DNA from 4 places in the Sinorhizobium sp. NFACC03 genome. Region 3 is predicted to be linked to each of the others. Evidence: predicted binding sites of a transcription regulator. Region 3 holds the regulator's gene; each other region holds the start of a gene.

Region 1 (7,187 bases), on a different contig from region 3:
CGATCATGACCTCGCCGACCGGCGCGAATATGCGCTGGAACAGCGGCACCCGCTCCTTGCCTTCATCGGGCGAACGCAGTTCTGCCGGCAAGGCGTCGATCAGCTCGACATAACGCTGCCCGCCGTCGGCGAAGTGAACGTCATCTCTGGACGGCCCGACGACACGGGTCACGAAGCGGCGGATGATCCAGGCCCCGGCCGTATCCATCGCGGTCACGCCGGACAGGTCGAACTGAGCGGCGCTGTCACCCTTGCGCGCGAGCTGGTCCAGCTTCGCCGCCATCGCCTCGGCTGTTTCATGCCGCCAGACGCCGGTGAAGACATAGCTTCGCTCGCCACCACTTTCGGCCAGCGCGACATCAGCGGTCATCTTGCGGGCAGGTTGCGACACGTGGCTTCTGTTTTCCCGAATTTCTACTGCATAATTCCCTGGATCGGGGTCGGTCTCAGGACAAATTTATGCAGCGGGCCTAAAGTGTTACAGCGAACTTTGCGCATCTCAACGCACGTCGCCGTAAAGATTCGTAAATCCTTACACCGTCATAACCGCTCGTATCGTTGCTGTCACCCGAACCTTCGACCGGTGGCGATACCAGCCCTTCAGAATGCAGGCCGGAGACGTTTTCATGTCACTTTCTCTCGATGCAGCGGTGGAACATTTCCCGATCGCAGGCACCTTTACGATCTCGCGCGGCTCCAAGACGACGGCGAGCGTCGTTACTTGCCGAATCAGTGACGGCACCCACACCGGTTCCGGCGAGTGCGTGCCCTACGGCCGCTACGGTGAAACGATCGATTCAGTGTTGGCCGAGATCGCTTCCATTCGCCCGCGCATCGAGGCTGGCCTGACCCGTGTCGAACTGCAGCGCCAAATGAAACCAGGCGCCGCACGAAATGCCGTCGATTGTGCACTGTGGGACCTGGAGGCCAAACAGAAAAACAAGCCTGTTCATGCGCTTGCGGGCACAGCCTCACCCGACGCACTGACCACCGCCTACACGTTATCGCTCGCCGAGCCAGACGCCATGCGCGAACAGGCGGCGAAATATGCCCACCGCGCACTCCTCAAGATCAAGGTCGGCACACCGGACGATGCCGCGCGTATCCGCGCCGTACGGGCCGGCGCGCCTGAGAGCCGCATCATCCTCGATGCCAATGAGGGTTGGACGCCCGAAACCCTCGCCTATCACTTCGCAATCTGCGCCGAGGAACGGATCGACCTGATCGAACAACCGCTGCCCGCCGGGCGCGACGAGGCACTGGCGACGATTGCCCGCCCCGTACCCATTTGTGCGGATGAAAGCGTGCACGCGACCGAGGACCTCGCCGCGCTCGTCGGCCGCTACGACGCGGTCAACATCAAGCTCGACAAGACCGGCGGCCTCACCGAGGCGTTGCGCATGCGTGATGAAGCCGTATCCCTCGGCCTTAAGGTCATGGTCGGCTGCATGGTCGGCAGTTCGCTGGCGATGGCGCCGGCGATCCTGGTGGCCCAGGGCGCCGATTTCGTCGACCTCGACGGACCGCTGCTGCTCGCCGAAGACCGCACGCCCGGCCTGCGCTACGAGGCTTCCCTGGTCTTCCCGCCGGAGCCGCGCCTCTGGGGCTGAAGATACCAGGCGGCGACCGCAAAGCAGCAGCCGGCAAAGGCGACGACCGACATCGAATAGAACCCCTTCACCCCGTACCAAGCGTAGAAGTAGCCCGATAGGAACGTCAAGATCGCGGTGAAGATGCCGGTGTAGAAGAAGTAGAGCCCCTGGGCGGACGCTTCCTGGGATTCCACCACCCGCTCGACGAGCTTGTGCTGCATGCCGGTGTGCATGATCGCATAGGTGAAGGCGTGGAAGCACTGGAGGATGAAGTAGCCGCTGAAACCGAGATCCATCGGGAAGATGATCCAGCGCACCACGGCGAGCGAACAGCCCGACAGGATCATCACCCAGACGCTGAAACGGCGGCTGATCGCCTTGGCGAAGATGAACATCGTCACTTCGGCGGCCACGCCCGCGCTCCAGAGCAGGCCGATCTCGGTGCCGCTGTAGCCGATGTGCTGCCAGTAGATCGCCGAGAAGGCAAAAAGCATCGCGTGGCTGGCATTGACCAGCGTCACACCGATCAGGAGCAGCTGCAGGTCGAGCTGCTTGAGCGACTTCGGCGGCGGCTCGGTGAGTGCAGTGATCGGCGATGGCCGGCGCGGCTTTCCCACGCGCGGCGCCGCATAGGCCATGGCAATTGTCAGGCCGAAACCGATCGCCATCGCCGGCAGCACCATGTCGCTGCCGAATATGCCGACCATCCAGCCACCGAGCATTGTCGCACCGATGAAGGCGACCGAGCCCCAGAGCCGCATGTGGGCGTAGTCGAAGCCCCAGCGGCGGACGCCGGAAAGCGCGATCGCCTCGACGATCGGCACATAGGGCGAATAGACCGCCGATTGCAGCGTGTAGATGACCAGCACCGGCCAGAAGTCGCGAAAGTAAAACAACACCAGAGCGGTTGCAAGCGACAGGAAGCCGGACCAGATCAGCACGATCGTCCGCTCGCCAAGGCGGTCGGCGATGACGCCGGCGATCGGCGCGGTGATGACGCGCACGAACATCGGCAGCGCCAGCACGACGCCGATCTCGAAGTCGCTCATCGAGAGCGTGCTGAGCCACATCGGAAAATACGGCATCGCGAAGCCGTTGACGATCAACGGCGCGCAGAAGAGCAAGGCGATGCGAAGCGCGAAATGGCGCGGCGGAGGGCCCACGGATGCGGGCGCTGAGGAGGGAATCATCGGCTGACCTGATGGCTGTGCTCAATCTCTAGCACAGCCCTGGCATGCCTCGCCATAACCTAGTTTTCGCGACAGGAGGTGACCTGTCGCTCTCCGGTTACGCAGCGCGCTGTGTCAGCAATTGGGCAAGCAGCTTGTCGGCTTCACCAGAGGCTTCGCCCTCAAGCGCGCCACCGCGCATCTGATGCCAGGTGATGAGTTCCATCGTGCCATCATGGTGCTCGGCGATCGCCGTGCAGCTTTCCACCCAGTCACCGGTATTGATGTAGCGGATATCGCCGATGTCCTCGATGACGGCATGGTGTATGTGGCCGCAGATCACCCCTTGAGCGTCGTGGCGGCGGGCTTCCTCGGCAACCACCTTCTGGAATTCGCCGATGAAGTTGACGGCGTGCTTCACCTGGAGCTTGGCCCAGGAGGAGAACGACCAATAGGGCATGCCGAGGCGGCGGCGAATGGCGGCCAGGCCGATGTTGATGGCGATCGCCGTGTCATAGGCCCAGTCGCCGAGATAGGCGAGTACGCGGGCATTGCGGACCACGACGTCGAATTCGTCGCCGTGCAGCACCAGATAGTTACGGCCGTCGGCACCCTCGTGCATGTAGCGCTGCGCCACCTCGATGCCGCCGAAGTGCACGCCGGGAAAATCGCGCAGGAACTCGTCGTGATTGCCGGGGATGTAGACGATGCGGGTGCCCTTGCGGGCCTTGCGCAAGAGCTTCTGGACGACGTCGTTGCAGTTCTGCGGCCAGTACCAGCTGCGCTTCAGCCTCCAGCCGTCGACGATGTCGCCGACCAGCACGATCGTCTCCGCTTCGTGATGCCGCAGGAAATCGAGCAGGAAGTCCGTCTTGGCGGCCTTCGACCCGAGATGGACGTCGGAGATGAACAACGTCCTGAGCTTTCGTACGGAGTTGTCTTGCTGCGCCGTCATGCCAGCCTCGTCTTTAATTACGCTTCCTGCCCCCGTGAAAACCAGACTCGTGTTTCAGGAAGATGACATGAGCGCCTTGCCGCCGGTCTGGCCGCCGAAATCAGCACGGCAAAACTGTACCTCGCTCCGAATTCATGCCAAAAGGCACGACCACGAATGAGGAATGTGAGAGCATGAACACGGGCGACAAGACGAAATCCCACATCGGTCCGGCCAGCGGCGACATCGACCAGCAGGCCCTTTTCTTCCACCGTTACCCGCGCCCGGGAAAGCTCGAAATCCAGCCCACCAAGCCGCTCGGCAACCAGCGCGATCTGGCACTCGCCTATTCGCCCGGCGTGGCCGCGCCATGCATCGCCATCCGCGACAACCCGGAAACGGCCGCCGACTACACGGCGCGCGCCAACCTGGTCGCGGTCATCTCCAACGGCACGGCCGTGCTCGGTCTCGGCAATATCGGGCCGCTCGCCTCCAAGCCGGTGATGGAAGGCAAGGCCGTCCTTTTCAAGAAGTTCGCCGGCATTGACGTCTTCGACATCGAGATCGACGCTTCGTCCATCGAGCGCATGGTCGACGTGATCTCGGCGCTGGAGCCGACCTTCGGCGGCATCAACCTTGAAGACATCAAGGCACCGGAATGTTTCGAGGTTGAGCGCCAGCTGCGTGAAAAGATGCAGATCCCGGTCTTCCATGACGACCAGCACGGAACCGCGATCATCGTCGCCGCCGCCATCCTCAACGGCCTGGAACTCGCCGGCAAGGATATCGCCAAGGCGAAGATCGTGACGTCGGGTGCCGGTGCGGCAGCACTCGCCTGCCTCAACCTGCTCGTCATCCTCGGCGCCAAGCGCGAGAACATCTGGGTGCACGATCTCGAGGGCCTCGTCTACAAGGGCCGCGAGGTGCTGATGGACGAGTGGAAGTCCATCTACGCCCAGGAGAGCGACAACCGCGTGCTCGCCGACAGCATCGGCGGCGCAGACGTCTTCCTCGGCCTTTCCGCTGCCGGCGTCCTGAAGCCGGAGCTGCTGGTTCAGATGGCCGAAAAGCCGCTGATCATGGCGCTTGCCAACCCGACGCCGGAAATCATGCCGGAAGAGGCCCGTGCCGCCCGCCCGGATGCGATGATCTGCACCGGCCGCTCGGACTTCCCGAACCAGGTCAACAACGTTCTGTGCTTCCCGCACATCTTCCGCGGCGCGCTCGATTGCGGCGCAAGCACGATCAACGAAGAAATGAAGATGGCGGCGGTCCGCGCCATTGCCGGCCTTGCCCGCGAGGAGCCGTCCGACGTTGCCGCCCGCGCCTATTCCGGCGAAACCCCGGTCTTCGGCCCCGACTACCTGATCCCCTCGCCCTTCGATCAGCGCCTGATCCTCAGGATCGCGCCGGCCGTCGCCAAGGCGGCCGAGGAAAGCGGCGTCGCCACCCGCCCGATCCAGGATTATGACGCCTATCTCGACAAGCTGAACCGCTTCGTATTCCGCTCGGGCTTCATCATGAAGCCGGTGTTTGCCGCCGCGAAGAACGCCCAGAAAAACCGCGTGATCTTTGCCGAGGGCGAAGACGAGCGCGTGCTTCGCGCCGCCCAGGTGCTGCTGGAAGAAAGCACGGCCCGGCCGATCCTGATCGGGCGTCCGCAAATTATCGAGACGCGCCTGCGCCGTTATGGCCTGCGCATCCGTCCGGATGTCGATTTCGAAGTGGTGAACCCCGAAGGCGATCCGCGCTACCGCGACTATGTCGAGGATTACTTCGCCCTTGTCGGACGCCTCGGAGTCATCCCGGAAGCGGCCCGTACGATCGTGCGCACCAATACGACGGTGATCGGTGCGCTTGCAGTCAAGCGCGGCGAAGCCGATGCGCTGATCTGCGGCGTCGAAGGCCGGTACTCCAGGCACATGCGCGACGTTTCGCAGATCATCGGCAAGCGTGAAGGCGTGCTCGACTTCTCGGCGCTCAGCCTGCTGATCTCGCAGCGCGGCGCGACCTTCTTCACCGACACCTATGTCAGCTACTGCCCGAGCGCCGAGGAGATCGCGCAGACAACCGTCATGGCCGCGCAGGAAATCCGCCGCTTCGGCATCACGCCGCGTGCAGCGCTCGTCTCGCATTCGAACTTCGGTTCGCGCGATTCGGAAAGCGCCACCAAGATGCGCAAGGCGCTTCAGCTCGTGCGCGAACTCGCACCCGATCTCGAAGTCGACGGCGAAATGCACGGCGATGCGGCGATCTCGGAAGCGCTGCGCCAACGCGTCATGCCGGACAGCAGCCTGCCGGGCGAAGCCAACCTCCTGGTCTTCCCCAATCTCGATGCCGCCAACATCACGCTCGGCGTCGTCAAGACCATGACCGACAGCCTGCATGTCGGTCCAATCCTGCTGGGTTCGGCGCTTCCCGCGCACATCCTTTCGCCTTCGGTCACATCGCGCGGTGTCGTCAACATGGCGGCCCTCGCGGTCGTCGAAGCCAGCCATCCGGGCTGAAATGATACCGCGGAGATCGCCTTCGATCTTCGCAGCTATCAGGCGCCAGACCGGCGCCCCCAATGCCATATCCAGACGTCGCGCAATTGTTGAGCGCGACGCTCTATCGCCCGAGAATCACAGCGGAATCATCCTCTGCTGCCCGCTCGCGCGATCCGGTCGCAAGAACCGGCAATCGAAAATTGCAAAATTGGCATCACACACCAAACGGGTAAGTTTGCGCTGGACAAAAGGTGAACCTCTAACCATGCTGTGGCTTCGGACGAGATTCGGTGTTGTGGCATGACTGAGCAGCAGGCTGTCCTCGACATGCTGGAAATCCTGGAAGGCGGGGGCTGTGTCGAGCCCGCTCATTTCTTTACGCTGATGCGCCGCACGTTCCGCATTGCCCATCTCCTGTACCTCGAAGCCGAGCCCTATGCGGACGAGCTCAAGATCTGCCGCCTGCATCACACCTTCGGCGCCTATGCCGCCGAGATCTACCGTTCGCGCGGCCTTCACCGAATCGATCCGATCCTGAAGCTCGCGCTTGGCGGCGTGCGCCCGGTGGAATGGACGATGGCGCGACATCGGTTCCCGGAATGCGAGCCTTTGTTTCAGGCCGCGCAGGAAATCGGCATTTCCACCGAGGGCGTTGCCTTGCCGCTGCCATCACCCGCAGGTCGGACGGCGCTGCTGGCAATCAACGTCAACATGCCGGCCGACGAATGGACGGCCTATCGGCGCCAACATCTGCGCGATTTCCAGCTCGCCGCGAATCTCTTCCATGCGGCCATGCTGGAACACGGCGCAATGGCCGGCGGCCTTTCGGCGCGTGACATGCGCCTCACCGGTCGCGAAACCGAGGTTTTGACCTGGGCCGCCGCCGGCAAGAGCTATTGGGAAATCGCCACTATCCTCGGCATTTCCGAACGCACCGTGCGCTTCTTCATGACCAATGCGAGGCGCAAGCTGAATGTCGTCTCCAACACGCAGGCCGTCGCCC
Region 2 (7,187 bases), on a different contig from region 3:
GCCCAGTCCTGCGCGGTGGCATACATATAGGACGAGCCGACGAAGGTGCCGCTCGCATCGGTTTCGAGCACGGCGCTGGTCATGCCCAAGGGCGCAAACAGGGCGTCATGCGGGAAGGCAAGTGCCGCCGCCGGATCATCGAAGGTCCGCATCCAGATGCGCGACAGCAACGTGCTGGTGCCGCTGGAATAGCTGAACGTCGCACCGGGATCGGATGTCAGCGGCTTGATGGCCGCATAACCCGCCATGTCCTTCTCGAGATAGAGCATGCGCGTCACGTCGGTGACGTCGCCATAGTTCTCGTTGAATTCGAGACCGCTCTGCATGCCCATCAGATCGGCAAGCGTGATGCTGGCCCGTTCGTCGCTCGCCCACTCCGGCAGGAGTCCGGCACGCGCCACTTCCATTCGGCCCTCGGCCACACGCAGTCCGATCAGCGCCGCCGTGACCGATTTCGTCATCGACCAGCCGAGCAACGGCGTCGAGCGGTCAAAGCCCCGACCATAGCTCTCGGCGACCAGGCGGCCATCGCGAATGACGGCAATCGCCCGCGCGCCCGGACCGGCGAGATCGGCATCTTCGATAAGTCCCTGCAGGGCGGGATCGATCGCGGCTCCCTCGCCTTCCGGCCAAGGCGCTTCGGAAGCCGGCGCCGCCACAGCCGCCGCGGTCGTGATCGGCGGCAGGCTCGTTCCGCCGCCATCCGGCAGGCTCGTGCATCCTGCGCCCGGCCGGTAGGCGGCGTAGCCCGCCGCTGCAAAGCCGAGGATCCGTGCGGTCACCATCTGTTTTTCCGGTTCGACGGCAACCTTCACCAGCTTCAGCAAGGGGTGTCCCGGCGCCTGGACATCATCGGCCAGCACCGACTGGGCATCGCGTCGCGCGATGAAGACATTGGAGCAGACGATCTTCGCAGCGTACCCATCGCCGACCTTGAGCAACTCCGGCGGCGCGAGCGCGAGCCATCCGAAGAGGGCGACGACACCCAACACCAGCGCCGCACCTGATATCCTCAACATGCGTCTCATGCGTTCCCTCCGGCCGTCTCAAATATCCTTGGAGTCTTGCCGACCAAGGACAGAAAGATGCAGCAATTCAAACAGCGGTGGTGCTGGTCCGATGGGACGCGCGGTCGCTGTCGAGTTGCAGAGAGAACCAGCATTTCGCCGACAGGAAAAGCCCGCAGACTGCAAGTTTCCAATTTCTGGGGAATGGGGCCCTGGGGAGTGCTGGTCCCGCGGCGTTAGGCCGAACGTCGCAAATCCGCCGCTTCGCCTGTCTCAGGCAATGCCGCCACATCGGTGAGCGCCGGCGATATCCACGGACCGCGGACTTCCGCGGCGCCGCTTGCCTGCGCGCAATCCATCTCGCTTTCCTTTTCGATGCCGCGCACGGCGATCGGCAGGCGCAGTACCTGGCCGGTCTTGATGAGGCAGGCGAGCAGCGCAACGCTGCGCTCGCTGCCGTGGGTCGCCCGGATGGCGGTAAGATCGATGGTCACCTGGTCGGGCTGCAGTTCGGCAATCAGGTTCAACGGCAAGGATGAACCGGCGCCGCCGCCAAGCGCAATCCGCACACCAAGCGCGCGCAACCCCTGGAGATTTTCGGAAATCAGGGCGAGATCCTCGGTCGAAAAGTCCCCGGTGATCTCGATCGTCAGGCGTCCCGGCGGCAAGCTCGCTTCGGCGAGGCATTGCCCGACCTGCGCAACAAAGTCTCGATCCTTGAGTTGCGGGGCAAAGGGGGCGACAGTCAGCCCGGTCGGCGAAGCCCAGCGGGCAGCCTCCGTGCAGGCCGCCTGAAGTGTCCAATAGCCAAGCGAAAGCGCACTCGTGCTCTGCTCAGACGGCTCTATGAAGGCTTCCGCGCCGATGACGCCGCGAAGCGGGTGCCGCCAGCGCAGCAGCGCCTCGAAAGCGCGGATGGCTCCGCTTGCCGTCCCGGCAATCGGCAGGAATTCGAGGAAGAATTCGTCGTCCTCGAGCCCGCGTGCCACATCGCGCTCGGCCTCCGCCCGCTGCCGGGCGGCGTGGGTCAGCGTTTCCGAGTGGAAGGCGTGGCTGTTGCCGCTCATCGCCTTCGCCTCGTAGAGCGCCAGGTCCGCACGCTTCAGCACGTCGCCCGTCGCCGTATCGCTTCGCTCGACGAAGGCGATGCCGATGCTGCAGGCGGATGCGACCCGTGCATCGCCAAGATCGAACGGCGCTTCGAACAATGCCTTTACCCGCATTGCGAGTATTTCCGCCTCAGCCTGCGATGAAGCATCGGCCGCTGCAAGCACGAACTCATCGCCCCCGAGCCGGTAGATGGTTGCCTCCCCGGAAAAGGCGCGCCTCAGCCGGGCGCCGAAGAGTGCTAGCAACCGGTCGCCGGCATCGTGACCCATCGTATCGTTGATCGCCTTGAACCGGTCGAGATCAAGTAGGAGCAGGGCATTGCGCTCGAAGGCCGGCCCTTCGGCACAAAGCGCCTGACGAATGTCCGCTTCCAGCGCCGCGCGATTTGCGAGACCTGTGAGCTTGTCGCGGTGGACCTCGTGGCGCAAGCGCCGCTCGGCGCGGCGCGCTGCATGCAACTCGTGTTCGAGGCGGCGCGAGTAACGCCAGCGATAGAAGGACCCGCCGAGGAGGAACGGCATGGCGCCAGCCGCAAGCATTGTCGGAACATCCCAATTCGATTGTTTTGCGAGCACGGTTTCCGTCGCCAGTAACGCCGCGGAAACCAGAGCCCCCAATGCCGCGCCGGCAACCGCAAATCGCTGCTCGGGCTTCGGCAGAAACGTTCTTAACATCATGTCGACGCCCCCGAATATGAGCCGGTGCTAGCACGCCAGGGTTTAATGATTTCTTATGGGTGAAAAATAGTATGGCGGCCGTTCGAGCGCGCTCTGGGGGCTGTGGAAACCTCGTCATCAAAGTGTAGCGGAGTCACTTTAGAAGCGGCTAAGTTTCAACTGGATGAGCGGCAGAGATGACCGAACTAGCCCCCGACGTCGGCTTTGGCAGAAAAAATCCGAAGCTGAAAAACGCCCTGCTCCAGCACAAGACCTTTTCCCTTGCCGGCCTCTCGGAGCGTCTCTTCGGCCTGCTTTTTTCCGGTCTTGTCTACCCGCAGATCTGGGAAGATCCGATCGTCGACATGGAAGCGATGCAGCTCGGCCCGGAGCACCGGATCGTCACCATCGGCTCCGGCGGCTGCAATATGCTGACCTATCTGTCGGCCGGCCCGCGCGAGATCGACGTCGTCGACCTCAACCCGCACCACATCGCGCTGAACCGCCTCAAGCTCGCGGCCTTCCGCCATCTGCCGAGCCACAAGGATGTCACGCGTTTCCTGGCGACCCAGGGCACGGCCGCCAACGTCCAGGCCTTCGACCTCTTCATTGCGCCGAAGCTCGACACCGCGACGCGCAGCTACTGGAACGGCCGCGACCTGACCGGCCGCCGCCGCATCGGCGTCTTCGGCCGCAACATCTATCGCACCGGCCTGCTCGGCCGCTTCATTGCCGCAAGCCACCTGCTCGCCCGTCTACACGGCGTCAACCCGGAAGAATTCGTCCAGGCCGGCTCGATGCGCGAGCAGCGGCAATTCTTCGACGAGCGCCTGGCACCGCTTTTCGATCGCCCCGTCATCCGCTGGATTACCGGCCGCAAGAGCTCGCTATTCGGGCTTGGCATCCCGCCGCAGCAGTTCGACGAGCTGGCAAGCCTCAGCAGCGAGAAGTCGCTCGCCGCCGTGCTGCGCCATCGGCTTGAAAAGCTCACCTGTCACTTTCCGCTGCGGGAAAACTACTTCGCCTGGCAGGCCTTTGGGCGCCGCTATCCGCTACCGCACGAAGGCGAGCTACCGCCCTACCTCAATGCCCGCGCCTACGAGGCGATCCGCAACAATGCCGAGCGTGTCGAGGTCCACCACGCAAGCTACACCGAGCTCCTGGCGAGCAAGCCGGCGGCTTCCGTCGACCGCTACATCCTGCTCGATGCCCAGGACTGGATGACCGACCAGCAGCTCAACGATCTCTGGACCGAGATCACCCGCACGGCCGATACCGGCGCGATCGTCATCTTCCGCACGGCGGCAGAAGACAGCATCCTGCCCGGCCGTGTCTCCTCGGCCCTGCTCGACCAGTGGCACTACGATGCCGAAGCATCGGTCAAGCTCGGCGCCGAAGACCGCTCCGCCATCTATGGTGGTTTCCACATCTATCGGAAGAAGGCTTGAGCCGATGCGTGAGGCCGGGATTTCGCACGCGCGGCGCATGGACCACATGTACCGCTACCAGCGGCATTTCTACGATCTGACGCGGAAGTACTATCTCTTCGGCCGCGACACGCTGATCCGGGAGATGAACCCGGCCCCCGGTGCCTCTGTGCTCGAAGTCGGCTGCGGCACCGGGCGCAATCTGGCGCTGATCGGCCGCTGCTTCCCTTCGGCCCGTCTCTTCGGCCTGGACATTTCCTCGGAAATGCTGACCTCCGCCGATGCAAAGCTCAACCGTAGCGGCAAGCGCCGTGCCGAACTTCAGGTCGCCGACGCCACGGATTTCGACCCCGCCATCTTCGGCGAGCGCGGCTTCGATCGCATCGTCATCTCCTATTCGCTGTCGATGATCCCCGATTGGCAGAAGGCGATCGATGCGGCCATCGCCGCGCTCAATCCAGGCGGCTCGCTGCACATCGCCGATTTCGGCCAGCAGGAGCGCCTGCCGGCGAGCTTCCGCCGCGCGCTGCACGGCTGGCTCGATCGCTTCCATGTCACGCCACGCGCAAACCTCTTCGAGGTTCTGCGCGAGAAGGCGAGAGTAAACGGCGCCGATCTCGAACGCCGCGCGATCGGTCGCGGCTACGCCTGGCTTGCGGTCTATCACCGCCCGGCGGTCGCAATCGCCGCCTGAACCGGGACCCGGTCGCGCAGTCGGCTGGCGACCGCCCTTATCTCACGTCGCCAGAGAGCACCGAAATCACCAAAGGGATTTCGCGTTGGAGTAGAAATCGGCGAACTCCCGCCCACCTGCAATTCCCGCTTGAGCTAACCCAATTTTTACGATGATATGGTGAAGATGAGGTTCACGCCTCGCGGGGGAAATCACCGATATGAAAGCCATCGTGTGAGGCAGGATCGTCGCTCGTCTCTAGACAGGTACCTCATGCGCCGGCTTCTTCTGGCTCTACTGCCCATCGCCACCCTCCTTTCCGCCTGTTCGTCGACCGATTACGACCTGATGCAGACGGCATCGATCCCGCCGCGCTTCCAGGATACGGACCCGCAGAACTTCGGCGACCGCACCCCGCAGCACCACAACATCCACGGCATCGACGTCTCCAAATGGAATGGTGATATCGACTGGATGAAGGTGAAGAATTCGGGCGTCTCCTTCGCCTTCATCAAGGCGACGGAAGGCAAGGACAGGGTCGACACGCGCTTCAACGAATATTGGCAGCGGGCGCGTGCCGCCGGCATCCCCTACGCGCCCTATCACTTCTACTATTTCTGCTCGACCGCCGACGATCAGGCCGACTGGTTCATCGCCAATGTGCCGAAAAGCGCGGTCTATCTGCCTCCGGTGCTCGACGTCGAATGGAACGGCGAATCGAAGACCTGCCGCCACCGCCCGACTCCAAGCGAGGTCCGCGCCGAGATGAAGCACTTCATGGATCGCCTCGAAGCCCATTACGGCAAGCGCCCGATCATCTACACCTCGGTCGACTTCCACCGGGACAATCTCGTCGACCAGTTCAAGGACTATCACTTCTGGGTGCGCTCGACCGCCAAGCACCCGAAAGACGTCTATGTCGAGCGCCGCTGGGCCTTCTGGCAGTACACCAGCACCGGCGTTATCCCGGGCATCGACGGCAGTACCGATATCAATGCCTTCGCCGGCTCGGCGAAAAACTGGAAGAACTGGGTCGCAGCAGTCTCACAGCCGAAGTAAGACTGGCATTCTTGCCGGCAACCGCGGCAAGGCACCCCATTTTCTTCTTTCGGTCATAATGCTCTGGAAGAGCAAAGGCAGATTTACAGCGCCCGCACATCTCCAAGGACGCGCAAAGGTCGCTGTAACATTTTTGAACCGCTGCATGATTTGTCCCTAAATCGGTGACGATTTAAGGCGTTATGCAGGTCATCCAGCAATTTGGCTGCCCGTGGTGGTGTCTCCCGCACCCCGCGGCCAAAGAAAGGAATTATGATGATCCGGACTACCCGGCACGCCCTGGCCTCCGTCGCCCTCCTGGCGCTTACCGCCTCCACCGCCTTCGCCCAGACGGGCACGCAGAGCGCCGCTCCGGCTGCTGCCTGCGGCGGCGACCTCGGCGCGTTTCTTCAGGGCGTGAAGGCCGAAGCTGTCGCCAAGGGTGTTCCGGCCGATGTCGCCGATCGTGCGCTCGCAGGCGCCGTGATCGACCAGAAGGTGCTGAGCCGCGACCGCACCCAGGGCGTCTTCAAGCAGACCTTCACCGAGTTCTCCAAGCGCACGGTCAGCAAGTCGCGCCTCGATATCGGCCAGCAGAAGATGAAGGAATATGCCGACGTCTTCGCCCGCGCCGAGAAAGAATTCGGCGTGCCGGCCCCCGTCATCACCGCCTTCTGGGCGATGGAAACCGACTTTGGTGCCGTGCAGGGCGACTTCAACACCCGCAATGCTTTGGTGACGCTCTCGCACGACTGCCGCCGCCCGGAAATGTTCCGACCGCAGCTGATCGCGGCCATCGAGATGGTCCAGCACGGCGATCTTGACCCGGCAACGACCACCGGCGCCTGGGCCGGCGAGATCGGCCAGGTGCAGATGCTGCCGGAAGACATTATCGCCTATGGCGTCGATGGCGACGGCGATGGCCACGTCAACCTGAAGAAGAGCTCGCCTGACGCGATCCTGACCGCGGCCAAGTTCATCCAGAGCCTCGGCTTCAAGGCTGGCCAGCCCTGGATCCAGGAAGTCAGCGTTCCCGAAGAACTCCCCTGGGAAAAGACCGGCCTGCAGACGGGCATGAAGGCTTCGGACTGGTTCGCGCTCGGCGTCAGCCCACGCGACGGCAACACCGCCAACGGCAATCTCGAAGCCTCGCTGGTGCTGCCGCAGGGCCGCAAGGGTGTGGCCTTCCTGACCTACCCGAACTTCAACGTCTATCTCGAGTGGAACCAGTCGTTCATCTACACGACCTCGGCCGCCTACTTCGCAACCCGCCTCG
Region 3 (7,187 bases):
GCGCCGAGCGGGAAGCCGCCACCGATACCCTTGGCAACGGCCATGATATCCGGGCGGATGCCCGTCCACTCATGGGCGAAAAGCTTGCCGGTGCGGCCGACGCCGGTCTGAACCTCGTCGAGGATCAGGAGCAGGCCGAATTCGTCGCAGAGGGCGCGCAGTTCCTGCATGAATTCCTTGGTCGCGGGACGGATGCCGCCCTCGCCCTGGATCGGCTCGATCAGGATCGCGGCGGTCTCCTCGGTGATCGCATTCTTGACGGCTGCGAGGTCGCCGAACGGAACCTGGTAGAACCCTGGGGCCTTTGGCCCGAAACCTTCAATGTACTTTTGCTGACCACCGGCCGCGATCGTCGCGATCGTGCGGCCGTGGAAGGCGCCCTCGAAGGTGATGATGTGAAACTTCTCCGGCTGGCCTTTGGCGAAGTGGTAGCGCCGCGCCGTCTTGATCGCGCATTCCAGCGCTTCCGCACCGGAATTGGTGAAGAAGACCCGATCAGCAAAGGTTACGGCGGCCAGGCGGCGTCCAAGACTTTCCTGACCGGGAACCTCGTAAAGGTTGGAAAGGTGCCAAACCTTCTCGGCCTGCGCCTTCAGCGCCTCGACGAGATGCGGATGCGCATGGCCGAGCGAGTTCACGGCAACGCCGGCAGCGAAGTCGAGATAGCGCGAGCCGTCTTCGGCGATCAGCCAGACGCCCTCTCCTCGCTCGAAACGCAACGGCGCGCGCATGTAGGTATCGTAAAGCGGCGTGGTTGCAGTCATGCGAGGCTCTCCTTCACTCCAATCGGCATCGGTCCCGCTGCTTCATGCGGCCCGATAAAAATCAAAAATGCCGCCTTTCGGCGGCGCAGGCACTATTCCTATTTCGCACTGCAATGTCAACAAAACCAAGCCTTGCAGCGCGGTAACGAGATCCATTTCCCTGCGACGAAAAAATCGGCCGGAAGGGCTTGCAAAAATGCAACGCTGATCGAGCAAGTTGGGGAAAACTACGAATTCGATTCGGCGTGATTCCCCGGACTCTTGCCACGGAGTCCGGCGGTCAGTACGTTAACATTCAATTACTAGACGCATGCGGCGGACCTAGTCACCAAAAGAGTTATCGCGTTTGCAACCTCGAGATTCAACCGGGGTGCGGTGAGGGATTCTGCCATCCCCAACGCTGAGAACGGAGAGTGCAGAAATGAACTGGACTGACGAGCGGGTGGAGAAACTGAAGAAGCTTTGGTCCGAGGGCCTGAGCGCAAGCCAGATCGCGGCACAGCTCGGCGGCGTCAGCCGTAACGCTGTCATCGGCAAGGTTCATCGCCTGAGCCTTCCCGGCCGCGCCAAAGCCGGCGGCAGCACCACTGCGGCAGCCCGCCCGAAGCGGCCGACCTCGGCGCCGCGCGCTCCGAACTACGCCTCGCGCGTTTCGACCCGCACCGTTGCCCGTCCGTCCGGCGCCACCGTCCTCAAGGAAGAGATCGAAGTCGATCTCGTTGCCGAGCAGGATTTCAGCATCCAGACCGACGTGGTCGTGCCGATGTCGCGCCGCCTCGAGCTGACCCAGCTCACCGAACGCACCTGCAAGTGGCCGATCGGCGACCCGCTGAAGGAAGAGTTCCACTTCTGCGGCAACGATTCCCCGGAAGCTTCGCCCTATTGCAGCTTCCATGCGCGGCTTGCCTACCAGCCATCCGCCGAGCGCCGTCGGATGCGCTAAGGATCCGCACAGGACCAAAACGAAAGGGGCCGATCGGCCCCTTTTTCATTGACTTCTGTTTGCCCTTCTCAGCTTTCGAGCGAGTAGCCGGCGCCGCGCACGGTGCGGATGACATCAGGCATGGTCGAGAAGTTCAGCGCCTTGCGCAGGCGGCCGACATGCACGTCGACGGTCCGCTCGTCGACATAGATGTCGTGGCCCCAGACGCCGTCCAGCAACTGCGAGCGCGAGAAGACACGGCCCGGAGAGGACATCAGGAACTCCAGCAGGCGGAACTCCGTCGGCCCCAGGCGAACTTCGCGGCTGCGACGATGGACGCGATGGGTTTCCCGGTCGAGCTCGATGTCGCCGCAGCGCAGCAGCGTCGAGAGAACTTCGGGCTTCGCCCGGCGGAGCATCGCCTTGACGCGGGCCATCAGCTCCGGCGTGGAGAAGGGCTTGACCACATAGTCGTCGGCCCCGGTCGCGAGACCGCGAACGCGCTCGCTTTCCTCGCCGCGCGCCGTCAGCATGATGATCGGCAGCCGCTCCGTCTCCGGGCGCTGGCGCAACCTACGGCAAAGCTCGATGCCGGAGACGCCAGGCAACATCCAGTCGAGGATCAGAAGGTCGGGCAGGCGTTCCTGTAGCCGGATCTCCGCCTCGTCACCCCTGAGGATCGTATCGACGTCGAAGCCTTCAGCTTCCAGATTGTAACGCAGCAGGACGCTCAGCGCCTCTTCGTCTTCGACCACGGCGATTTTTGGCAACATCAGGTAACGTCTCCTTACCGCGAGCGCCGCGCGGGTCCAGCGGACCGGCCGGCACTCAGACACTCTAAATCTGGAGCATCCCCGCCATTTTCAAAGGCGGTGCGAAAAGCCGCATGCTTCAGATGCAGGAATTCGGGGCCGCGACCGAAGCCGCGACCGGATGATACTCATGGGCATGCATTGCGAACGGCGCGTTTGACGCCAGAGCGGGATGAGGAAAAGTGTATGCGGTTGTCCCCCGCATCCCGCTCAAACCTTCTAGTCGTTGACCGAGCCCAACGTCGACGTGTTGTCATCCTTCGGGCGCTCGCCCTCCGGCTGGGCACCCGTCGCCATGTAATAGATCGTCTCGGCGATGTTGGTCGCGTGGTCGCCGATACGCTCGATGTTCTTGGCACAGAACAGAAGATGCGTGCAGGGCGTGATGTTGCGCGGATCTTCCATCATGTAGGTGAGCAGCTCGCGGAACAGCGAGGTGTAGATCGCGTCGATCTCCTCGTCGCGTTCGCGAATGCTATTGGCCTTTTCCGGCGAACGCGAGGCATAGACGTCGAGCACTTCCTTGAGCTGCACCAGAGCGAGTTCGGCGAGATGCTCGAGACCGCGGGCGAGCTTGCGCGGGATGCCCGAACCGGCAACCGCGATCACGCGCTTGGCAGTGTTCTTGCCGAGGTCGCCGACACGCTCCAGGTCGGAGGCGATGCGGATCGACCCCATGATCTCGCGAAGGTCGGCGGCGACCGGCTGGCGCTTGGCGATCGTGACAATCGCCTTCTCGCCGATCTGGCGCTCGGCATCATCGAGAACGGTGTCGTCCGAGATTACCTTTTGCGCCAGCGCCAGGTCGGAATTGACTAGGGCGCGGACGGATTCGGCGACCATCTGCTCGGCGAGACCGCCCATTTCCGAGATGCGGCGCGTCAGGTACTTCAGTTCTTCGTCATAGGCGGACATGATATGCATGGACATGATCGTCGATCCTTACAGGCGCTTTCCAGTGACTGTTGCAGCCGTGATTGGCCTCAGCCGAAGCGGCCCATGATGTAATCCTGGGTGCGCTGGTCATCCGGATTGGTGAACATCTTGTCGGTGTCGTTCTCCTCGACGAGATTGCCGAGGTGGAACATGGCGGTGCGCTGCGACACGCGGGCGGCCTGCTGCATCGAGTGGGTCACGATGACGATCGTGAAGTTCGTGCGCAGTTCGTGGATGAGTTCCTCGACCTTGGCGGTCGCGATCGGGTCGAGTGCCGAGCAGGGCTCGTCCATCAGGATGACTTCCGGGCTGACGGCAACAGCGCGTGCGATGCAAAGGCGCTGCTGCTGACCACCGGAGAGGCCGGTGCCCGGCTCCTGCAGGCGGTCCTTCACCTCGTTCCACAAACCTGCCTTCTGCAGGCTGGTCTCGACCACATCGTCAAAGTCCGCCTTGGTGCGGGCAAGTCCGTGGATGCGCGGACCGTAGGCGACGTTGTCGTAGATCGACTTCGGGAACGGGTTCGGCTTCTGGAAGACCATGCCGACGCGGGCGCGCAGCTCGACCACGTCAATGGTCGGGTCGTAGATGTCGTCCTCATCGAGCGTGATCTTGCCGGTGACGCGGCAGTTCTCGATGGTGTCGTTCATGCGGTTCAGCGTGCGCAGGAAGGTCGACTTGCCGCAGCCCGACGGACCGATCAGCGCCGTTACCGTGTTCTCGCGGATGTTGAGGTTGACGTCGAAAAGCGCCCGCTTCTCGCCGTAGTAGACCGACACATCCTTGCCGATCATCTTGAAGGGAACCGTGTTCATTTTCTGATCCAAGGCTTTCTCGACCGCTGCTTCTGACATGATGTTCATAGTAATTACCTCACTACCAACGGCGCTCAAAGCGACGTCGCAACAGAATGGCGCCAAGGTTCATGACGACGAGGAAGATGAGAAGTATGATGATCGCGCCGGAGGTGCGCTCGACGAAGGCGCGTTCCGCCTCGTTGGCCCACATGTAGATCTGCACCGGCAGCGCTGTCGATGGCTCCATCGGCGAACCGGGATAGTCGACGACGAAGGCGACCATGCCGATCAACAGCAACGGCGCGGTTTCGCCAAGCGCATGGGCAAGGCCGATGATCGTACCGGTCAGAATGCCCGGCATCGCCAGCGGCAGAACGTGGTGGAAGATGGTCTGCATCTTCGAGGCACCGAGACCGAGCGCCGCCGAACGGATGGACGGCGGAACCGCCTTCAAGGCCGCGCGGGTGGCGATGATGATCGTCGGCAGGGTCATCAGCGTCAGCACGAAACCGCCGACGACGGCCGCCGAACGCGGCATGCCGGCAAAGTTGATGAAGACGGCGAGACCCAACAGACCGTAGACGATCGACGGAACGGCCGCGAGGTTGTTGATGTTGACCTCGATCAGGTCGGTGAGCCGGTTCTTCGGAGCGAACTCTTCGAGATAGATCGAGGCGGCAACGCCGATCGGCAACGACAGCAGGAGCACGATCAGCATCATGTAGAACGAGCCGAGGGCGGCAACGCCGACGCCCGCCGCTTCAGGACGGCTGGAGGCGCCGAAGGTGAAGATGCCGGTGTTGAAGCTCTTCTTCAGGACGCCGGCGCTTTCGAGCTCGTTCATCCAGGTGACCTGCTGGTCCTTGACCTTGCGCTTGCTCTCTTCGACCTTGAGGTCGATCTGCCCCTTGTTGGCGGAGTCGATGTTGGCTTCGGCCAAAAGGGTGACTGGAATGGTCTTGCCGATGATGGACGGATCCGCCACGACCATGTCGCGCAAGAGCGTACGGGAGCTCGCAGAGACCATATCGGTCGCCTGCTTGACCAGCGGCCGCTTGGTCGCATCGATGCCGAGCTGCTTGATGAGCGCATCGCGCACCAGCAGCGGATAGTTGGCGGTCATCAGTACCTTGCTGTCGGTCGTGCGTTCGCCGTTGGGGTCGATCACCTTTTCGGTGAATTCGATCGGCAGCGTGATCGTCGTCTGCTGGAACGCGGTGTAGCCGTTGGAAATGACGGTCCACAGCAGCAGCGCCAGGAAGAAGAGACCGGTGCTGATTGCCGCAATGCCGTAGGCGCGGAACCGGCGTTCGGCAGCGTAGCGGCGCTTGATGCCGATATCGCGTTTTGCGGATTCGGGACGGGCGGAGATCCGGACGGTCGGGGAAGCGATGTCGGTCATTCGTACTGTTCCCGGTATTTGCGCACGATGTAGAGCGCGTAAATGTTGAGGCCGAGCGTGATGACAAAGAGCGTGATGCCCAGCGCGAAGGCCACCAGCGTCTGCGGCGAGGTGAACTCGAGGTCGCCCGTCAACTGGTTGACGATCTTCACGGTCACCGTCGTCATCGGCTCGAAGGGATTGATCTGCATGCGGGCCGCGACACCGGCTGCCAGCACCACGATCATCGTTTCGCCGACGGCACGCGATGCGGTCAGAAGCAGCGCGCCGACGATGCCGGGAAGTGCTGCCGGGAGAATAACCTTCTTGACCGTTTCCGAGCGGGTGGCACCGAGACCGAGCGAGCCGTCACGCAATGCGCGCGGCACCTGGGTGATGATGTCGTCCGAGAGCGACGACACGAACGGGATCAGCATGATGCCCATGACGATGCCTGCGGTGACCACGCTCTGCGCCTGGATGAAGTTCTGGTAATTGCCGGTGGCAAGACCGTTCAGCTGCGCCGAGATATCACGCAGGAACGGACCAACGGTCACGAGAGCGAAGAAACCGTAGACGATGGTCGGGATGCCGGCGAGGACTTCGAGCAGCGGCTTTGCGGTCGAACGCAAGCGCGGGCTTGCATACTCCGCCATGTAGATGGCTGCGAAGAGGCCGATCGGCACCGCAAAGAGCATGGCGACGAAGGCGATGTAGAGCGTGCCGGTGAGAAGCGGGATCAGGCCGAACTGGCCGGAGGCGCCGCCGCTGCCGGCAGCAGCGAAACGCGGATCCCAGACCGTGCCGAAGAAGAACTCGAACGGCGAGACCATGGTGAAGAAGCGGCCGGCTTCCGACAGCATCGAGGCGACGATGCCGACCGTCGTCAGGATGGCGATGGAAGACGCGACGATCAGCGAGCCGAGAATGACCCGCTCGACCTGGTTGCGTGCACGGAAGCGGGTGGCGATGTTGCGGATGGCGTAGATGCCGCCGGCAATCGCGATCAACAGTACGGCCGCGGTCATCAGCCAACGGTTGGTGGCGGTCATCGCGTTGAAATGCTGGGCGACGGTGACCATGTAGGGCTCGCCTTCGCCGGCCAGGGCGACGCCCTTGGCTGCGAGCGTCGAGCGGAGATTGGCGGCACCGCTTTGAAGTGCCGCGACCTCCTCGCCGCTCAGGCGCAGCAGACCACCGGCAACGGACTTGACCTGGCCGAGCGCGAGCTGAACCGCAGCGGTCCCCTGGCTCTGGACGGTGTCCGGCAGGGCCGCGCGCGTGCTCCCGTCAATATACATAGGAGCGGCAATCAGCCAGGTGCCGAGAACGAGCGCCGCCGGCAGCATCGCCCAGATAGCGACGTAGCTACCGTGATAGCCGGGCAAGGAATGAAGGTTGGAGAGCTTGCCGCCAGCCTGCGCCAGCGAACGTGCGCGACCGGCAAAATAGGCAATGAAACCAATAACAATAATTAGCAAAAGAAGGAGCGAGGTACTCATCCGCACGTCTCCCCGGTATCGCCCGTCATGGGCCGCCGGCAAATCGAATGAAGGCATGCCCCGGCGCGAAGGA
Region 4 (7,187 bases), on a different contig from region 3:
AAAAGACCGGCAGCAAGGCCTGGATCAGGAAATACGGACCCTTGAGGTTAATGGCGAGCGAGCGGTCGAAGCTTGCCTCGTCCCACTGTTCGATCGGCTGCAGCTTGGCGATGCCGGCATTGACGAACAGGATATCGAGCGTGCCCAAGGCGGCGCGGATCTTTTCAGCGACGGCGGCCTGGCCGGCGACATTGCCGGCATCGGCCTCGATGATCAGCGCGCCGTCGCCGAGAATGGCGCGGGCTTCGGCAATGTTCTTCGGATTGGTGCCGGTGACGGCGACCCTTGCGCCTTCGGCGATGAACTGGCGTGCGGTTTCGAGACCGATGCCGCTGGTGCCGCCGGTGATGAGTGCCGTCTTGTTCTGCAAACGAGACATGATGAAAGTCCTCTTGTTGGGTTGAAGAGGAGATCGGCTCGGTAGGCTGGAACCGTCGTCCTCGAATGCAGACAGTTATGGCGGAAAACGATCGTTCGGATTAGTCTTCCAATTGTGGAACTCGAATTCGGAAAAGTCGAACGATGGTGAAGATCGAGGGAATAACCGCCTTTGTCGCGGTCGCCGAAGCTGGCTCGATCAGTGAAGCGGCGCGGCGCCTGCGCCTGTCGAAATCCGTCGTCAGCGAACGCGTGGCGGAACTGGAGCGCGGGCTCAACGCCACGCTCCTCCATCGCACGACGCGCAAGCTGACGCTCACCGAGGACGGCATCGCCTTCCGCGAGCGCGCCGTCAGGATCGTCAGCGAGGTGCAGGCGGCCGCGAGCGACCTTGCCGAGCGGCGCGGACAGCTGACGGGGCCGCTTCGGATCGCCGCGCCCGTCAGCTTTGGCCGCCGGCATCTCGGCCCGGCGCTCTATCCGTTCCTGGCGCGCCATCCGGAAATCGAACTGACGCTCGATCTCGACGACCGGCGGGTCGATGCCGCCTCGGAAGGCTACGACGCGATTGTCCGCCACGGCGTGATCGCCGATTCCCGCCTGGTGGTTTGGAAACTTGCCAGAAGCCGGCGCCTGCTCGTCGCCTCGCCCGATTATCTCGAACGACACGGCACACCGGCGTCGCTTACCGAGCTCGAAGGCCATCGCGGCGTCTTCTACACCAATCGCGGTGCGGCCGATTGGCGGTTCGAGGGACCTTCCGGTGCAACGATCGTCAGGGCGCGCCTAGCCCTCGGCATGAACAATGGCGACATGATGCACGACGCCGCCGTCGCCGGGCTCGGCATCGCGCTGTTGCCCGCCTTCATCGCCGGCCCCGCGGTGCGCGAAGGGCAATTGCGTGAGATTGATGTCGGGCTGCGTCCGGAGCCCGAATTCATCTACATGGCGCATCCGGAAGGACGACGCGTCTCCGCCAAGCTCCGAGCCATCGCCCAACATCTGAAGGAAGCCTTTGGCGATCCGCCCTATTGGGATCCATGAAGCGTTTCCGCAACCCCGGCGTAATCGCCGTCGGTGACGGTATCTCGCCGATTGCCGATCGAGTCTCGACAGAAGCTTGATCGAAATCGGCTGGCATGCGCTTCGCACCCATCGCAACCAAAGATTGGTTTCCTATCTTCTCATCATGCGGACCTTCTTTCTGAACTGGATCGTCGCCATGACGCTTGGCACCACCGCCCATGCGGGTTCCCTCTCCACGGCCCCGACCGATGCCGAAATCCTGAATATTCTGACCGATCGAATCGACAAGCAGCAGCAGTCGATCGGCATTGTCGTCGGAATCATCGATGCCAATGGACGACGCATCGTAGCGCATGGCCATCCGGCCAAAGGTGACCCGCGCCCGGTCGATGGACGGACCGTGTTCGAGATCGGCTCGGTCACCAAAGTCTTCACCGCGCTGTTGCTCGCGGACGCGATTGAAAAAGGCACGCTGCGCCTCGACACGCCCGTCTCCACGTTGCTTCCGCCAGGTGTGGCGATGCCGGACGACAAGGAGGAGCCGGTCACGCTGAAGGACCTGGCGACGCATATGTCCGGCCTGCCGCGGCTACCCAGCAATCTGAACCCGACAGACACAAGCAATCCGTATGCGGACTACGGCACCGCAAAGCTTTATGCCTTCCTGTCCCATCACAAGCCGCTGCGGCGCCCTGGCGTCGAGCACGAGTACTCCAATCTCGGCGCCGGGCTTCTCGGCCACGCGCTCGCCTTGAAGGCCGGCCTTTCCTACGAGGAGCTCGTCATCAGCCGCATCACAGCGCCTCTCGACATGAAGGACACGGCGATCTCGTCGCAGCCCGACTGGCCCGAAAGGCGGGCGACAGGCCACAATGCGGCGCTGGAGCCGGTGAGAGACTGGGATCTCAACGCGCTGCAAGGAGCCGGCGCGCTGCGCTCCACGACGAACGATCTTCTGATATTCCTGGAGGCGGCCATGGGGAAAACGTCATCGCCGCTGGCGCCGGCCTTCACCATGCTACTTGCGACCCGGCAGCCGCTCGGCAACGGGGGAGACGACCAGCAGGCACTCGGCTGGGTGATCTCGGGCAAGGGCGACGAGCAGATTATCTGGCACAATGGCGGGACCGGCGGCTATCGGTCCTTCGTCGGCTACCGACCGTCGACCGGTATCGGCGTCGTCGCCCTCTCCAATGCGTCGACCGAGGTCGGCGTGGACGATATCGGCCAACACCTGCTCAACCGCAACGCTCCGCTTGCGCCGGCAAATGTCAGGCGCACTGCGATAACCGTCGATCCGACGAGCTATGACGCCTATGTCGGCACCTATCGGCTGGCCCCCAGCTTCGAGCTGACGATCTTTCGCGATGGAGATCGGCTGTTTGCCCAGGCAACGGGACAGGATCGGATCGAAATCTTTCCGGAGGCCGAACACCGTTTCTTTGCGAAGCTTATCGATGCGCAGATCAGCTTCACCGTAACCGGCACCCGCGCCGGGAGCCTGACCTTGCATCAGGGCGGGCGGGACAGCCCCGCGCCTCGGATCGAGAAATGATGCACGTCTCCCACCGATTGAAGCGGGAGACGCTGTTCGCTTCGATCAGAAGATCAGATCGATCAGGAAATAGGCGAGCGCCGAAATCGCCGCCGCGGCCGGCATGGTGATGAACCAGGCAATCACGATATTGCCGGCAAGCCCCCAGCGGACCGCCGAGACGCGCCGCGCCGCACCGACGCCGATGATCGCACCGGTGATGGTGTGCGTCGTCGAGACGGGAATGCCGAGCCAGGTGGCGGCAAAGAGCGTGATCGCCCCGCCGGTTTCGGCGCAGAAGCCCTGCATAGGATTGAGCCTGGTAATCTTCGAGCCCATGGTGTGCACGATGCGCCAGCCGCCGAACAGCGTGCCGAGCGCGATTGCCGCCTGGCAGGTTATGACCACCCAGAAGGGCACGTAGAACTCCGAACCGAGATAGCCCTGCGAGAAGAGCAGAACGGCAATGATGCCCATGGTCTTCTGCGCGTCATTGCCGCCGTGGCCGAGCGAATAGAGCGACGCGGAAACGAACTGCATCACGCGGAAGGTGCGGTCGACGGCAAAGGGCGTCTGCCGCACGAAAATCCAGGAGACGATCAACACCAGGAGCAAGGCCAGGAAGAAGCCTATCGCCGGCGACATGAAGATGGCGCCGACGGTCTTGAGAAGACCGGTCCAGACGATGGAACTAAAGCCGGTGCTGGCAAGGCCGGCACCGACGAGGCCGCCGATCAGCGCATGCGACGAACTCGACGGAATGCCGAAGAGCCAGGTGACGATGTTCCAGACGATCGCCCCCATGAGGGCCGAAAAGATCACCAGCGGCGTGACGATGCCGGGATCGATGATGCCCTTGCCGAGCGTCTCGGCCACATGCAGGCCAAAGAACAGGAAGGCGATGAAGTTGAAAAAGGCTGCCCAGATGACCGCGTATTGCGGTCTCAGCACCCGCGTCGAGACGATTGTCGCGATCGAGTTGGCAGCGTCGTGCAAACCGTTCAGGAAGTCGAAGAACAGCGCGATGCCGATCAGCCCGACGAGCAACGGAAAGGCGAGCGTCGCATCCATCAGACGTTCTCGATCACGATGCCGCTGATTTCATTGGCGACGTCCTCGAAGCGATCGATCACCTTTTCGAGCTCGCCATAGATCTCACTGCCGATGATATAGGCCATCGGGTTGCTGGCGCCGTGACGGCGGAAGAGATCCTTGAGGCCGAGGTCGTGCAATTCGTCGGCACGCCCCTCGATGCGGGTAACTTCCTCGGCGATGGCGATAAGGCGATTGTGATTGGCGCCGATACGGTCGAGCAACGGAATGGCCTCGCCGATCAGATGCGCGGCCTGGACGATGATCGTCGCCATCTCGCGCATGCCCGGATCGAATGTCTTCTGCTCGTAGAGCCGGATCGTCTTGACCGTCTTGTGCATCATGTCGATGGCATCGTCCATCGACTGGATCAGGTCCTTGATGTCGCCGCGGTCGAAGGGCGTGATGAAGGACCGGCGCACCGCCAGGAGCACTTCGCCAGTAATATGATCCGCTTCATCCTCAAGCGCGACGATCCGGTCGCACTGTTTCTCCATGTCGTCGCCACCGGCAAGCAGCCTGTCGAGCGCTTCGGCGGCACCGACAACGGTGAGCGCGTGTTTTGCGAAAAGGTCGAAGAAGCGATCTTCGCGGGGAAGCAGTTTGCGGAACCAAGCCAGCATTACAAATATATCCATCCGTGGATTGTCATGAAACTGTCATATTTGACCGAGGCGCTCAAGAAAAGCACCTGATTCAAGGGGTTTGTCGCCTATCCCCTGCCGATATCGACCTATCCCAGGCGATATCGACGCGCTGGCCATTTCGTCTTGCCTTGGCCAACGCTTTCGTCCTACTGCATGTCTCCTTAAATCGACCTCGATTTAAGGACGAAGACATGCAGCAATTCAAAGTGCTACAGCGACCTTTGCGCGTCTGATATGACGCGCGGCGCTGTAGCTGGCGCCCAACGTCGAATCCGGTTTGCCCATGCCCCACAAGGTCTTTCTCAACCGCTTGAAGCTCACGGAGTTCCGCAACTATGCGGCTCTCTCGCTGGAGCTCGACCAGCGCCATGTGGTGCTGACGGGAGAGAACGGCGCCGGCAAGACCAATTTGATGGAAGCGGTTTCCTTCCTCTCGCCAGGACGAGGCTTGAGGCGCGCGGCTTACGCCGACGTCACCCGCGTCGGCGCGAGCGACGGGTTTTCCGTCTTTGCGGAGGTCGAGGGCATGGAGGGGCCGGTCGAAATCGGCACCGGCACCGCCGGGGTAACCGAGGGCCAATCCCGGCGGCTGCGGCTCAACGGAACTCCGGCATCAACCGTCGACGAACTGACGGATCACCTGCGCGTTCTCTGGCTGACGCCATCGATGGACGGGCTCTTCACCGGGCCTTCGGCCGACCGGCGGCGCTTCCTCGATCGGCTGGTGCTTTCGCTCGATCCTGAGCATGGCCGACGCGCCAGCGAATTCGATCGGGCGATGCGAAGCCGAAACCGGCTGCTCAGCGAGTTTCGCCCGGATCCGTCCTGGCTGACCGCAATTGAGCGAGAGATGGCCGGTCTCGGGGTTTCCATGGCGCTGGCAAGGCAGGAGATGCTCGGCCTCTTGACCGCGCTCGTCGAGCGGAACGTCGATGACAGCGTTTTTCCGTCCGCCCGCCTGGCGCTGTCCGGCTTTCTCGACGACGAGGGCCATCGCCCGGCCTATGATCTCGAAGAGCAATATCTGACAATGTTGCGCGACGGGCGGCCGCGCGACGCAGCGGCGGGCCGGACGCTCGATGGGCCGCACCGAAGCGACCTGCTGGTGCGTCATCGGGACAAGGACATGGAAGCCGCACGCTGCTCGACCGGCGAGCAGAAAGCGCTGCTCGTCGGACTGGTGCTGGCGCATGCGCGCCTCGTCGGCGACATGACTGGCCACGCGCCAATCATGTTGCTCGACGAGATCGCCGCGCATCTCGACGTCAACCGGCGTGCGGCGCTGTTCGACCTCGTCGATGGCCTCGGCGGCCAGGCCTTCATGACGGGAACGGACCAGGCGATGTTCGACGCACTTGGCGATCGCGGCCGCTTCCTGACCGTTTCGCACGGGAGCGTTACGGGATAAGCAAGAGCGGATGGGGAAAAGTGTGTGTGGTTTTCCGCCCGCATCCGCTCTCGCTTGAGAATCGATCGGCCACCCGGCCGAGCGGGATGAGGAGGATGTTGCATGACCGGTGAGAACAAGCTCGACCAATCGGAGATCGCCCGCTACGCCCGCCATATCGTGCTGCCGGAAATCGGCGGCGCGGGGCAGCAAAAACTCAAAGCGGCACGTGTGCTGGTGATCGGCGCCGGCGGGCTCGGCGCCCCGGTGCTCGTCTATCTCGCGGCCGCTGGCATCGGCCGGATCGGCGTCGTCGACGACGACATCGTTGCACTCTCGAACCTGCAGCGGCAGATCATTCACCGCACCGAGGACATCGATCGCGCCAAGGTCGAGCGAGCAGCCGAAGCGATCGGTTCACTCAACCCGCATGTCAGCGTCGACGAACACAGGCTGCGGCTTAACCCCGACAATGCCGAGGCGCTGTTCCGGCAATATCACCTGGTGATCGACGGCTCGGACAATTTCGACACGCGCTATCTCGCAGCCGATACGGCAGCCGCGGTCGGCATTCCGCTTGTAACCGGCGCCGTCGGCCGCTTCGACGGATCGCTGACGGTGCTGATGCCGTACAAGGCAGGCAGCGATGGGCGGCCGAACCCCTCCTATCGCGATCTTTTCCCGGAACCGCCGCCGGCCGGCGTCGTGCCCTCCTGTGCCGAAGCGGGCATCGTCGGCGCCCTGACCGGCGTCATCGGCACGCTCCAGGCGATGGAGGCAATCAAGGTGATCGCCGGTTTCGGCGAACCGCTGGTCGGTCGGCTGTTGATGTATGACGCGCTGACGGCGCAGTTCAACACCATCCGTTACCATCGCAGAGCGTAGGCCGATCATGGTGCAGATCTTTCGCATCAGTGAAAGTTTCGACCGGCACGAGGAGCTGCTGAAGCTGATCCTTGGCGCCTTCTCCTACATGGACGGACGGGTCGACCCGCCCTCCTCGGCGCACGTACTCACCGTCGAATCGCTCCGGCAGAAGAGTGCCGACGAGATCGCCTTTGGCGTCAGCGACGGCGAGCGGCTTGTCGGCTGCATCTTTTGCAAGCCTGAAGCCGATTGCCTC

The links. Region 3 encodes PhoB, which activates phosphate uptake and scavenging genes when phosphate is short. Its sites were predicted from a motif close to TGTCATNNANCTGTCAT; they were not measured.
Region 1: a site for PhoB is predicted at 3,768-3,784, ahead of BLU35_RS10330 (UDP-2,3-diacylglucosamine diphosphatase). Genes of this name have one in related genera too.
Region 2: a site for PhoB is predicted at 2,907-2,923, ahead of BLU35_RS16340 (BtaA family protein). Genes of this name have one in related genera too.
Region 4: a site for PhoB is predicted at 4,677-4,693, ahead of BLU35_RS27725 (DUF47 family protein). Genes of this name have one in related genera too.

Annotation. Positions count from the first base shown of each region.
Region 1 covers NZ_FMXF01000005.1:127,119-134,305, reverse strand. Annotated here, with positions in the region: gene BLU35_RS10345 (ABC transporter permease) at 1-370, opposite strand, end outside; gene dgcA (N-acetyl-D-Glu racemase DgcA) at 627-1,610, shown strand; gene BLU35_RS10335 (MFS transporter) at 1,562-2,782, opposite strand; gene BLU35_RS10330 (UDP-2,3-diacylglucosamine diphosphatase) at 2,880-3,716, opposite strand; gene BLU35_RS10325 (NADP-dependent malic enzyme) at 3,890-6,202, shown strand; gene BLU35_RS10320 (helix-turn-helix transcriptional regulator) at 6,485-7,187, shown strand, end outside.
Region 2 covers NZ_FMXF01000011.1:180,573-187,759, forward strand. Annotated here, with positions in the region: gene BLU35_RS16330 (serine hydrolase domain-containing protein) at 1-1,028, opposite strand, end outside; gene BLU35_RS16335 (putative bifunctional diguanylate cyclase/phosphodiesterase) at 1,244-2,794, opposite strand; gene BLU35_RS16340 (BtaA family protein) at 2,971-4,221, shown strand; gene BLU35_RS16345 (class I SAM-dependent methyltransferase) at 4,226-4,894, shown strand; gene BLU35_RS16350 (glycoside hydrolase family 25 protein) at 5,147-5,932, shown strand; gene BLU35_RS16355 (lytic murein transglycosylase) at 6,188-7,187, shown strand, end outside.
Region 3 covers NZ_FMXF01000001.1:72,017-79,203, reverse strand. Annotated here, with positions in the region: gene BLU35_RS00375 (aspartate aminotransferase family protein) at 1-764, opposite strand, end outside; gene BLU35_RS00370 (GcrA family cell cycle regulator) at 1,186-1,707, shown strand; gene phoB (phosphate regulon transcriptional regulator PhoB) at 1,776-2,459, opposite strand; gene phoU (phosphate signaling complex protein PhoU) at 2,718-3,431, opposite strand; gene pstB (phosphate ABC transporter ATP-binding protein PstB) at 3,482-4,297, opposite strand; gene pstA (phosphate ABC transporter permease PstA) at 4,311-5,633, opposite strand; gene pstC (phosphate ABC transporter permease subunit PstC) at 5,630-7,114, opposite strand.
Region 4 covers NZ_FMXF01000030.1:10,425-17,611, forward strand. Annotated here, with positions in the region: gene BLU35_RS27705 (SDR family oxidoreductase) at 1-379, opposite strand, end outside; gene BLU35_RS27710 (LysR family transcriptional regulator) at 523-1,422, shown strand; gene BLU35_RS27715 (serine hydrolase) at 1,499-2,959, shown strand; gene BLU35_RS27720 (inorganic phosphate transporter) at 3,005-4,009, opposite strand; gene BLU35_RS27725 (DUF47 family protein) at 4,009-4,653, opposite strand; gene recF (DNA replication/repair protein RecF) at 4,961-6,085, shown strand; gene BLU35_RS27735 (molybdopterin-synthase adenylyltransferase MoeB) at 6,188-6,949, shown strand; gene BLU35_RS27740 (GNAT family N-acetyltransferase) at 6,957-7,187, shown strand, end outside.